DNA from 2 places in the Gordonia sp. Swx-4 genome. Region 2 is predicted to be linked to the other one. Evidence: riboswitches for the same ligand, from Rfam matches in the RefSeq annotation. Region 2 holds a riboswitch; the other holds the start of a gene.
The links. Region 2 has a riboswitch for cobalamin ahead of PWF70_RS08355 (CbtB domain-containing protein). Riboswitches for the same ligand answer to the same signal wherever they lie in the genome.
Positions count from the first base shown of each region.

Region 1: it holds a riboswitch for cobalamin, as region 2 does, so the genes downstream of both, PWF70_RS05080 (FecCD family ABC transporter permease) here and PWF70_RS08355 (CbtB domain-containing protein) in region 2, are expected to answer to the same signal.

Region 1 is NZ_CP128197.1:1,103,789-1,109,579, reverse strand. Features, by position in the region: gene PWF70_RS05095 (DUF2786 domain-containing protein) at 1-551, opposite strand, end outside; gene PWF70_RS05090 (excalibur calcium-binding domain-containing protein) at 652-924, opposite strand; gene PWF70_RS05085 (L-lactate dehydrogenase) at 1,033-1,986, opposite strand; cobalamin riboswitch at 2,116-2,297, shown strand; gene PWF70_RS05080 (FecCD family ABC transporter permease) at 2,370-3,422, shown strand; gene PWF70_RS05075 (ABC transporter ATP-binding protein) at 3,422-4,249, shown strand; gene PWF70_RS05070 (ABC transporter substrate-binding protein) at 4,246-5,307, shown strand; gene PWF70_RS05065 (hypothetical protein) at 5,479-5,791, shown strand, end outside.
Region 2 is NZ_CP128197.1:1,814,002-1,819,792, reverse strand. Features, by position in the region: gene PWF70_RS08370 (acyl-CoA dehydrogenase family protein) at 1-727, opposite strand, end outside; gene PWF70_RS08365 (histidine phosphatase family protein) at 813-1,337, opposite strand; gene PWF70_RS08360 (CbtA family protein) at 1,356-2,183, opposite strand; gene PWF70_RS08355 (CbtB domain-containing protein) at 2,236-2,469, opposite strand; cobalamin riboswitch at 2,508-2,685, opposite strand; gene PWF70_RS08350 (ATP-dependent helicase) at 2,695-5,791, shown strand, end outside.

The sequences.
Region 1 (5,791 bases), 710 kb from region 2:
CGTTTGCCGATGCGTTCGGCGAAGGCCGACTGGAAGTTGAGTCGCGCAGTGATCGGCGACAGCGGCTTCTCCTCGATCACCCGCCGCGCTCGCCAGCCGCTGCCCTTGGTGACGACCCGCGCGAAGGTCTCGCCCTTGTACGCCCCCGACCGCAGATAGGCATCGCTCGCCGCGACCATCTGGATGATCAGCGACGTGTAGAGCGCCTCGCAGGCGTCGATGTCGGCCTCGTACCCGTAGGCGAGGACGAAGGTCGAGTTGCTCGCGACGTCGACGGTCACGTCGTTGGCCATGGTGATCGCCACGAACAATTGCACGTAGGTGCGCAGGCCACGCTTACCCGGCTCGCCGATCTTGATCTGCCGCGAGATCGGGGTGACCTGCTTACGCGCGGCCGGATCGTGCGCGCGGGCCACGGCGAGATCGATCGACGACGCCGTGGCAAGGCGTTGTGCGGCCTGCATGAACGTCTCGGCCTCATGCTCGTTGTCGGTGTTCTCCGCCTGCCGCAGGAGGGCGGAGATCCGGGTGAGCAGCTTGTCGTCGCGCATGTAGTTCAGACTATCTGCGCGCCCGATCGGTTCCATCGGACTGCAGGCGAGCAGAAAAAGCCAGGTCGGAGACCCTCACGCACAGTGTGTGACCGAAGGGTCAGTTCTGCTCGCAGGCGATGCCGTCCTTGTCGCGGTCGCTCTCGTCGTTGGCGTCGTAGAGGGCCTGGTCGACGGTGAAGTTCGTAACCGGCGTGCCGGAGGTCGAGTCGACGGCGCCGGGCTCGCCGACGCCGTGCGGGTAGTCGGCGTTGAGTGCCGCGCAGTTGGCGTAGTCGGTCGCCGCCGATGCAGGTGCCGCCACCATCAGCGGCGCGATCGCCATCGACGCCGCAGCGACAAAACCCAGAACCGTCTTCCGCGAACCACTCATCGTCGAACCTTCTCTTCCACCGATGTGACCAGGTGAAACTACCCCGGCGAGGATGCCGCACCGGCATCGAGCACCGAGATTGGTCCACCCGATGGACAGTGCCTGCCCCTACAACCCGAATCGCGCCTGCATCCGGCGTAGCGTCTCCGCCGAGGCGAGCAGACCGGCTTCCTCGTCCGGCGACAGCGGCACCTCGAGGCGCGTCTGCGCACCACCGCGGTCGACGACGGTCGGCAGGGAGAGACACACATCATCGAGCCCGGGGAATCCGGAGGCGACCGTGGACACCGGGAGCACCCGGTGTTCGTCGTTCAGAACGGCTTCGACGATACGGGTGGCGGCGAGGCCGATGGCGTAGTTGGTGGCCCCCTTGCCCTCGATGATGGCGTAGGCGGCGTGCACGACCTCGTCCCGGATACGCTCCCGTGCAACGGCATCCATCTCCCGACGCCCAGGTAGCGGCGTCCACGACGTCAGCGGCACGCCACCGATCGTCGCCGACGACCACAGCGGTATCTCGCTGTCACCGTGCTCGCCGACGACATACGAGTGCACACTCTGCACCGCTACCCCGCAGTGCTGCGCGACGAGGAACCGCAGCCGCGACGAATCCAGCACGGTTCCCGACCCGAACAGCTGATTCGGCGGCAGGCCGGTGATCTTCTGCGCCGCATGGGTGACGACGTCCACCGGGTTGGTCACCATCAGGTAGATCGCGTTCGGTGCCACCTCGAGCACATCCGGCAGGATGGCGCGCGTCAAACCGATTGTGGCCTCGGCCAATTCGAGTCGGGACTGCCCCGGCTTCTGCTTGGCTCCGGCGGTGAACACGACGACGTCGGCGTCGGCGCACACCGACACGTCGTTGGAGCCGATGATGTCGGCGCGCGGTACGAACTCCAGACCGTGGGACAGGTCGAGCACCTCGGCGGTGACCTTGGCGGCCTTGATGTCCAGCAACGCGACCGTGCGCGCGACCCCGCGGATCAGCGCCGAGTAGGCGATCGCGGTGCCGACCGCGCCCGCCCCGATGATCGCCAGTTTCGTGGGTCGTCCGTCCATCGGATCACCGTTCGCCTCGGTTCGATTCGCACCTGTCCGTTGCCTGTCAGCGCCCAGCCTAAGACCTCCGGGCATCCCTCGCCCGACGACTTGGCGACGGGTCGGTGAGAGCTCCGTGTCCGTATTGCTAACCTCACCGGTGAGAGCGGTCGCACCTGCACAGGCGGGTGCCAGGGAACCTGGTGCGAATCCAGGACTGGCGCGCAGCGGTATGGGGGACGGACCCGACATCAGGCCACTGGGGCAACCCGGGAAGGCGTCGGGTTCGGACGAACCCGAGTCCGAATACCTGCCGTTCTCGTCGAGTCCACCCGGCGTCTCGCGCACAGATGCCCAGACCAAAGGCAGTTCCACACGTGTCCCGTCCTCCCGACGGCACGACGATGATCGCCACCGCCATGTCGGTACGGCGACTCCCGTCGTTGCCCCTTGCCCTGATCCTTCTCGCGCTCACCTTGGTGAGCATCGCGATCGCCACCGCTTTCGGTGCCGAGACCATCCCGCTCGGCGATGTCTGGCGAACCGTCGCCGGGCGCCTGCGAGGCGACGAGCTCGACGCCGCCCACTCCGTGATCATCTGGGATCTCCGTTTGCCGCGTTCGGTTCTCGCGGCGATCGTCGGCGCCGGTCTGGCGCTCGCCGGCGCCGTCATGCAGGCCCTCGTCCGCAACCCGCTCGCCGAGCCGTACCTGCTGGGCGTGTCGGCCGGCGCCGCGGTGGGTGCGACGGCGGTCATCACTCTAGGATCGTTTGCCGCCCTGGGTGTCTGGGCGTTGTCCGGCGGCGCGCTGATCGGCGCCCTCGCGGCCTCGGTCACCGTGTACGCCGTCGCCCGGGCGCAGGGCGGACTGACCGCCCTACGCCTGATCCTCTCCGGAGTGGTCCTGTCGTCGGCGTTCCTGGCGCTGTCCTCACTGCTGGTCTTCACCGCGGCCGACCCGCATGCCGCCGACAACGTGATGTTCTGGATGTTGGGCAGCGTCGCCGGCGCGACCTGGGCGAAAGTGCAGATCGCCGGGGTTGTCGTCGTGGTCACGGTGCTCGCCATGCTCGCGATCCACTCCTGGCTCGACGCCTACGCAGCCGGGACCGACACCGCGACATCCCTCGGGGTTCCGGTGCGCGCCATGCGAAACGCGCTGTTCGCGGTCCAGGGAATCCTGGTCGGCGTTCTGGTCTCAGTCGCGGGTGGAATCGGATTCGTGGGCTTGATCGTCCCGCACGCGGCACGCCTGCTCGTCGGTGCGACGCACCGCGCGATGATTCCCGTAGCGGTCTGCGGCGGTGCACTGTTCCTGGTGTGGGTCGACGTCATCTCACGGGTGGCCGCGTCACCTCGCGAGATGCCGCTGGGCATCGTCACCGGACTGATCGGCGCACCGATCTTCCTGTTCCTGATGGGACGGCGCCAGTACGTGTTCGGCGGCGAAGCCTGATGGGCGCCGTGGAGCGCTCGATGTCCCTGCGCGCGAACGCCGTCGGTTGCCGTCGAAGTGGCCGCCCGATACTGCGCGAGGTGGATCTCGACGTCCCTGCCGGAACCCGACTCGCCATCGTCGGACCCAACGGAGCGGGCAAGACCACGTTGCTGCGGACACTGTGCGGTCTCGAACAACCGGCCGAGGGGCGAATCCGGTTGGGCGACGACGATCTCGATCGTCTTCCGGCTCGGCGTCGCGCGCTGTCGATCGCGGTGGTCGGTCAGGATGAACACCCGTCGGCCGAACTCACGGTCGCCGAAGCGGTGGGCCTGGGACGCACGCCGTACCGATCCGCCTGGGCCATACGTAACTCCGACGACCACGCGATCGTCCGGTCCGCGCTGGAGCAGGTGGGACTGGGCGGTTGGGAACACCGTTCGTGTACGCAGCTGTCCGGCGGTGAACGGCACCGCGTCGTGCTCGCCCGCGCAATCGCACAGCAGACGCCGATCCTTGTGCTCGACGAGCCGACGAATCATCTCGACGCGGCCTGGCGACTGCGGTTGATGCAGGTCCTCGACGACCTCGAGGCGACTGTGATCGCCGCGATGCACGACCTCGACCTCGTCCTCCGCCACTTCGACTCCGTCGCCGTCATTTCCGACGGCGGCGTCACCGCACACGGCCCACCGGTCGAGGTGCTGACCCCGCCGCTGCTGGCGTCGGTCTTCGATGTGTCCGGCACCGTCGTGCCACACCCCGAGACCGGCCTCCCCCATCTGCTGCTCGACTCCCCCACCTCTCCTGCACCGCAGGTCTACGCCACCAAGGAAAATCGATGAGACACAACATCACCCGATACGCCACGCTCGCCGTCGTCCTGGGCATCGCAGCGGGCTGCGGCACCGAGTCCGGCGCCGTCGCAACCGACCGCGTCACCGTCACCAACTGTGGCGCCGAGGTCGCCTTCGACCAGCCTCTCGATCGCCTGTTCGTCAACGACGGCGGGATGATCGCGATCGCGCTGGCGGCGGGCGCCAGAGACAAGATCGTCGCCGTCAGTGCGCTCGCCCGCGACAAGGACGTTCTCCGACTCGAATACGGCCCACAGGTCGACACGCTCGACGAGGTCGCCACCGAGCAGCCCACCCTCGAGAACATCGTCGGCGCCAAACCGCAGGTCCTCTACGCCGGCTACAACTACGGCATGAGCGAGTCCCGCGGCATCACCCCGGAGATCCTGGCCTCCCACGGGATCGACGTGTATCAGCTGTCGGAGGCGTGCCGTCAGGTCGACGGCCAGGCTCAGCGCGGCACGATGGACCCATGGGTCGCGCTCGACACCGACCTGCGCAACATCGGCACCATCGCCGGCAATCCCGAGCAGGGCGCGACGGTCGCCGACGACATCTCCGACCGCCTCGAAAAACTCCGTGCTGCACCGCAACCGGCATCGAAACCGACGGTCTTCGTCTTCGACAGCGTCTCCGACACCATCTTCTCGTCGGGCTCCTTCGGTGGCCCGCAGGGCATCATCGACGCGGCGGGCGCGCGCAACGCGACCGAGGATGTCGAGGACACCTGGACCGCGGTGAGCTGGGAACGGATCGCCACCGCCGACCCCGATCTGATCGTCTTCGTCGACTATCCCGGCCAGTCCGTGGAGCAGAAGATCGACGCTCTGCGCACCAACCCCGCCAGCCGCAATCTGAAGGCGGTGCGCGAGAACCGCTTCGTGAACCTCCCCTACGCGATGTGGGTGTCGAGCCCGCTCAACATCGACGCCGCCGAGACACTGCGGTCGGTTTTCGAGGCACATGACCTCGCGCCGGCGTCGGGGATCACGCCCACCCTCGACGTCCGGCAACTCGGACTAGGCGGCAACGACTGGCTCGGCTGAGCACCCCCACGAGCGCGAATGATCCAGCCGGTTTGTTATCAGAGGTGAAATACCTTCGACCAGATGACGCAAATCGGACATCGTCCACGTACCGTGATTCCAGTCGGTCGAGGGCGTTGCTGCCGCAACATACGTTTCGCCGCACCATTCGGTTCGAGTAGGAGTTCGAAAATGAGACGCACATTGGGAATAGCCGCATTGACCGTGGCAGCCGCCGCCACCATGATCACGTCGCCCGCTTCCGCCGCTCCCGGGTTGCCGTTGCCCGGCAACGACTCCGGAAGCCTGTCGGCGCCCCTCCTCGGCGTGCTCCCCAGTATCAGGATGTCGGTGGAGAATTCTCTCGGCAGCGAACTCGGCCCGAATCGTTACAGCAGACCGTTCGCACCCAGGGTGAAGTGGTCGGCGCGCGTCTTCGGCGCCCAGGGCAGGGACATACCCTGTCGAATCGACATCACCTTCCGGGGCACGAGCCTTCCTACGT
Region 2 (5,791 bases):
CCTTGCCGACCCGGACGTTGTCGAAGAACAGCTCACCGGTCGGCGAGCTCATCATGCCCATCTTCTTGAACGGCTTGCCCTGCGTCAGGCCCGGCATCCCCTTGTCGAGGACGAAGGACAGCACCTTGCGGTCACGCATGGGGGTGCCGCTGCCGTCGTCGAGCTTCGCGAACACGACGATGGTGTCGGCGTACGGGCCGTTGGTGATGAACGTCTTCTGGCCGTTCAGGATGTAGTCGTCACCGTCGCGGCGGACGGTGGTCTTCATGCCGCCGAGAGCGTCGGAGCCCGAATCGGGTTCGGTGATCGCCCAGGCGCCGACCTTCTCCATGGTGACCAGCTCGGGCAGCCAGCGCTTCTTCTGGGCGAGCGTGCCCTTGCCCCGGATCGTCGAGGCGGTCAGGCCCATGCTCACACCGAGCGAGGCGACGAGGCCCAGGCACACACCGGCAAGCTCGATGTTGACCATCATGAACATCGAACCGCCCATGCCACCACCCTCGCCGGACGATTTCTTCTTCTCCCCGTTGGCCTCTGCCTCGAGTTCCTTTTCCAGCGCGTCCTTGGCCATCGCGTCGACCCCGAAGGTCGACAGCAGCTTGCGGGTGATGTCGTACGGAGGCAGCACGCCGGACTCGAGCTCGTCGAGATGTGGCCGGATCTCCTTGTCGATGAACGCGCGCAGCGCATCCCGCACCATCAGATCTTCATCGGACCACTCGAACATCGTCACTCTCCCCAGACAGTGCCCGCCGGGGGCGAACACGTTTCAGTTTTGCCGACTCAACTGTGTCAGGAGTCACTCACGATGTCTAGGTACGTCCGCCCGATTCTGTTTCTTCAGGGCGAATTCTCAGGGGCGGCCAGTGGTAGCAGGCCGCCGGCCGGACCTCGCACCGGAAGTATCCCGTGGCGTCGTCGCACAGAAGTGCCTGCGCGACGGGCATGGCCACGACGATCGACGCCCCGACGGTGATCGTGCGGTCGCGCCAGTCGTGCACCCGTCGCACGAACGCCTCGACACTCTCGCCGCCATGGGGCCGGGCCGCCGGATCGGTGAAGAAGGCCGCGAGCTCGCGTGGATCGATGTCCTCGGGCGCCGATCCCGCCCAGTTCCCGACATCGAGCGTGCGAAGCGCGTCGTCGACCTCGACCCGACCACCCAGGAGCCGGGCGCTCTCGAGTGTCGCGGGCTCGGGCCCGCAGAAGGACACCGGCCCGACGAGGGACGCGGCGAGCGCTTCGACGTCACGGCGGCCGCGGTCGTCCAGCGACGCGTCACCGCCGAAGCGCACCGATCGATTGGGACCGGTGCGCCCGGCGGTGATGATCTGCACAGGAATGGCAGTGCGCGGTCAGCTCTGCACGGCGTCGACCGTCGGCGACGTGCTGGAGCTCTTCGACCGCGCCATCGCGCCGAGGATCAGCGCGAAGGTCACCGTCAGCACCGTCCAGAGGATCACCTGGTTGGTGATCGTGTACACGCGGAAGTCGGCGACGACGTCCGCCGGGAAGCCGGGGAACACGATCTGGCCGGCGTCGGTGCGCACCGGCTCGGGCACCTCGTCGAACGACGGCAGCAGCGCGATGGTGACGCCGACCGCGATCACGTACGCGGCACCGCCCACGACGGCCGACACCAGTCCGCCGATCCTCGGCCGCAACCACAGCGCGAGTGCGACGGCCACGATCATCAGCACGACCGACGCGATCGTGACGGTCAGGAATGCACCCGTCCGTTCCCCGATCGTGTCGTCGTCCCCGACCGCAGGCGGGTTGGCCGGGTAGGCGAAGAACGGAACACCGAAGACGGCGACGAAACCGATCGCGCCGAGCGCCCCGGCGACCGCGCGGGCATCGGTGGCCGGATACCGGTTGCCGAGGTAACTCCACAGCACGGTGAAGGCGACCCCGAAGAACGCGCCCATGCACAGGGCGAACACCAGGTTTCCGACGCCGGCGCCCAGATTCTCCTGCATGGCGCGGGTGAAGACCTCGCCGCCGTCGCCGTGCGAATGGCCGCCGACCGTATGTGCCAGCGCCTCTTCGGCTTCCGAGCGTTCACCCTCGTAGTCGACGGCCTTCGACACCACGGGTTCGAGGTAGAACCGTGCGAAGACGAACGAGATGATGCCGGCGATCAGGCCCGAGAGCAGACCTGCGCCGATGAGTTTCTTCTCCATGTGAACTTGTCCCTACGTTGTGAGAGTCAGGCCGACGCAGTGCGGTGAACGCTCAGTGGCAGGGAAAGCCGAGGAAGTGGCGGGAGTCGTGCACGAACTCGTGCACATAGGTGTTCTCCCCGAAGACCGACACGACACCTTGGTCGTAGCCGAGGAAGTAGTAGGCGAGCCCGGCCAGGAGGACCGTGAGGCTCAGCCAGAGCGCTGCGCTCGCGACCGACAGGTTCGGTACCGAAATCGCACGGGTGGGTGACTTGACTGCTTCGGCCGTACGGGGAGACGTCATGGGATTGTCCTTTCGCCGATCTCGCGTCGGTGAGTGTGTCGGATCTTTTGGCGCCGGCACGGCATCCTGACTCACGTCTTCCCCAGGCGCCGTCGAAATCCTCGACCGCGTCCGGCGTTGTCGTTCACAGTGGCGCGACCGCTCCGGATTCTCACCGGATTCCCCGTACAGGCGTGTATCGACTGTATACCCAGACCTGTCGCACATGTGAGACATAGTGGAGAGATGCCCCGCCCCTCGGTTCTCGATCGCTTCACCGCCCCCACCCGGCGATGGTTCACCGGAGCGTTCACCAAGCCGACCGCGGCCCAGAAAGGCGCCTGGACCTCGATCGCCGACGGCGCGAACACCCTGGTCATCGCCCCGACCGGGTCCGGCAAGACGCTCGCGGCATTCCTCTGGGCGCTCGACCGGCTGGCCGCCGACGCCGCCACCCGCCGTCCGGGCACGAAGGTCGTCTACATCTCGCCGCTGAAGGCGCTCGCCGTCGACGTGGAGCGCAATCTACGCGCGCCCCTCACCGGGATCACCCGTGCGGCGCAGGAATTGGACCTGCCCGAACCGAACATAACGGTCGGTGTCCGGTCCGGCGACACCTCGGCCGCTGACCGCCGCGCTCTGGTGAAGACCCCGCCCGACATCCTGATCACCACGCCCGAGTCGCTCTACCTGATGCTGACCTCCGCGGCCCGGGAGAGCCTCACGAATGTCGAGGCGATCATCGTCGACGAGGTCCATGCGGTCGCCGCCACCAAACGCGGCACACATCTGGCCCTGACCCTCGAGCGCCTCGACGAGCTGCTCGAGAAGCCCGCCCAACGGATAGGCCTGTCGGCGACCGTGCGGCCTCCCGAGGTCGTCGCCGGGTACCTGTCCGGCTCGGCGCCCTGCCAGGTCGTCAAGCCCAAGGCCGACAAGACCTTCGATCTCCGCGTCGACGTGCCGGTCGAGGACATGGCGAACATCCCGCCGGCACCCGGCCCGGACGGCGCCGACCCGGCCGAGCTCGACGACGCATTCTCCCCCACGGCCGGTTCGCTGTGGCCGTACGTGGAGGCGTCGATCGTCGACCAGATCGAGGCCAACCGGGCGACGATCGTGTTCGCGAACTCCCGTCGGCTCGCCGAGAAGCTGACCGCGCGGCTCAACGAGATCCACGCCGAGCGGCAGGGTGTCACGCCCGAGCCCACCGCCAACCCGACGGTCGCGGGCGGGGCTCCCGCGTTCGTGATGGGCAGCGGGGCGAGTTCCGGCGCCGAGGCGGTCCTCGCGCGGGCACACCACGGTTCGGTGAGCAAGGAGCAGCGCGCGCAGATCGAGGACGACCTCAAGGCCGGTCGCCTGTCCTGCGTCGTGGCGACCAGCTCGCTCGAACTCGGTATCGACATGGGTGCGGTGGATCTCGTGATCCAGGTGGAGGCCCCGCCGTCGGTGGCCAGCGGCCTGCAGCGCATCGGCCGCGCCGGCCATCAGGTGGGCGAGATCAGCCAGGGCATCCTCTATCCCAAACACCGCACCGATCTGCTGCACTGCACGGTCACCGTCGGGCGCATGCTCGACGGTGCGATCGAGGAGATCAAGGTTCCCCAGAATCCCCTCGACATCCTCGCGCAGCAGACCATCGCGGCCGCCGCCGTCGACGATCTCGAGGTCGACCACTGGTACGAGGTCGTTCGCCGGGCGGCTCCCTACCGCGACCTCGGACGCGGGGTCTTCGACGCCACCCTCGATCTCATCGCCGGGCGGTTCCCCTCAGACGAGTTCGCCGAACTCCGGCCGCGGGTCAACTGGGACCGCGACGCGGGCGTGATCACCGGCCGCCGTGGCGCCCAACGACTCGCCGTCACCTCCGGCGGGTCGATCCCCGATCGCGGACTGTTCGGCGTCTTCATGGTCGGCGAGAAGTCCACGCGCGTGGGCGAACTCGACGAGGAGATGGTGTACGAGTCGCGGGTCGGCGACGTCTTCGCCCTCGGCGCGACGAGCTGGCGCATCGAGGACATCACCCACGACCGCGTCCTGGTGTCGCCGGCCTTCGGGCAGCCCGGCAGGCTGCCGTTCTGGATCGGCGACGCGATCGGACGTCCCGCCGAACTCGGTGCGGCGATCGGCGCGTTCACCGGGGCCATCGCCGATCCCGGGAAACTCGACGCCCATGCCGAGAGGCTCGGACTCACCGAGAACGCCCGCACCAACCTGGCCACGCTCATCGCCGAACAGCGCGAGGCGACCGGTCACCTCCCCACCGACCGGACGCTCGTCGTCGAACGGTTCCGCGACGAACTCGGCGACTGGCGCGTCATCCTGCACTCCCCCTATGGCTTGCGTGTCCACGCGCCGTGGGCGAGCGCCATCTCCCAACGACTCCTCGCGACACTGGGTATCGAGGGCGCCACCACCGCCTCCGACGACGGCATCATCCTGCGTCTGCCCGACACCGACGACGCACCCCCGGGTGCCGACGTCTTCCTCCTCGATCCCGACGAGGTCGAACAGCTCGTGACCGACGGTCTCGCCGACTCGTCGATGTTCGCCTCGCGGTTCCGCGAATGTGCCGCGCGCGCACTGCTCCTGCCGCGGCGCGATCCCGGCCGGCGCGCGCCGCTGTGGCAGCAGCGGCAGCGCAGCGCCCAATTGCTCTCCGTCGCATCCAAGTTCCCGGACTTCCCGATCGTCCTCGAAGCGGTTCGCGAGTGCCTGCAGGACGTGTACGACCTCCCGGCACTGCTCGACCTGCTCGGCCGCATCCGGTCGCGCCGGATCCGCGTCGTGGAGACCGAGACCCCGAGTCCGTCGCCGTTCGCGGCGTCGCTGCTGTTCGGCTACGTCGGCGCCTTCATGTACGCCGACGACGCGCCGCTCGCCGAACGTCGAGCCGCCGCCCTGTCCCTCGACACCAGCCTCCTCGCGCAGCTGCTCGGCCGCGTCGACCTGCGTGAGCTCCTCGATCCCGGCGTCATCGCCGAGGTCATCGCCCGCCTGCAACGCCTGTCACCCGACCGCCAGGCACGCGACGCCGAGGACGTCGTCGACCTCCTCCGCTGGCTCGGACCGCTGACCACCGAAGAGGTCGAGCCGAGATATCGGGGAGAAGCGGCGGTGGCCGAGGTGCTGGCCGAGCTGCACCGCAGCGGGCAGATCATCTCGGTCAACCACAACCGGCGCGCGCTGTGGGCGTCGATCGACGACACCGCACGACTCCGCGACGCACTCGGAGTCCCTGCACCGATGGGCATCCCGGCGGCCTACCTCGAACCGGTACCCGACCCGGTCGGCGACCTCATCGGGCGCTACGCCCGCACCCACGGGCCCTTCACCGTCA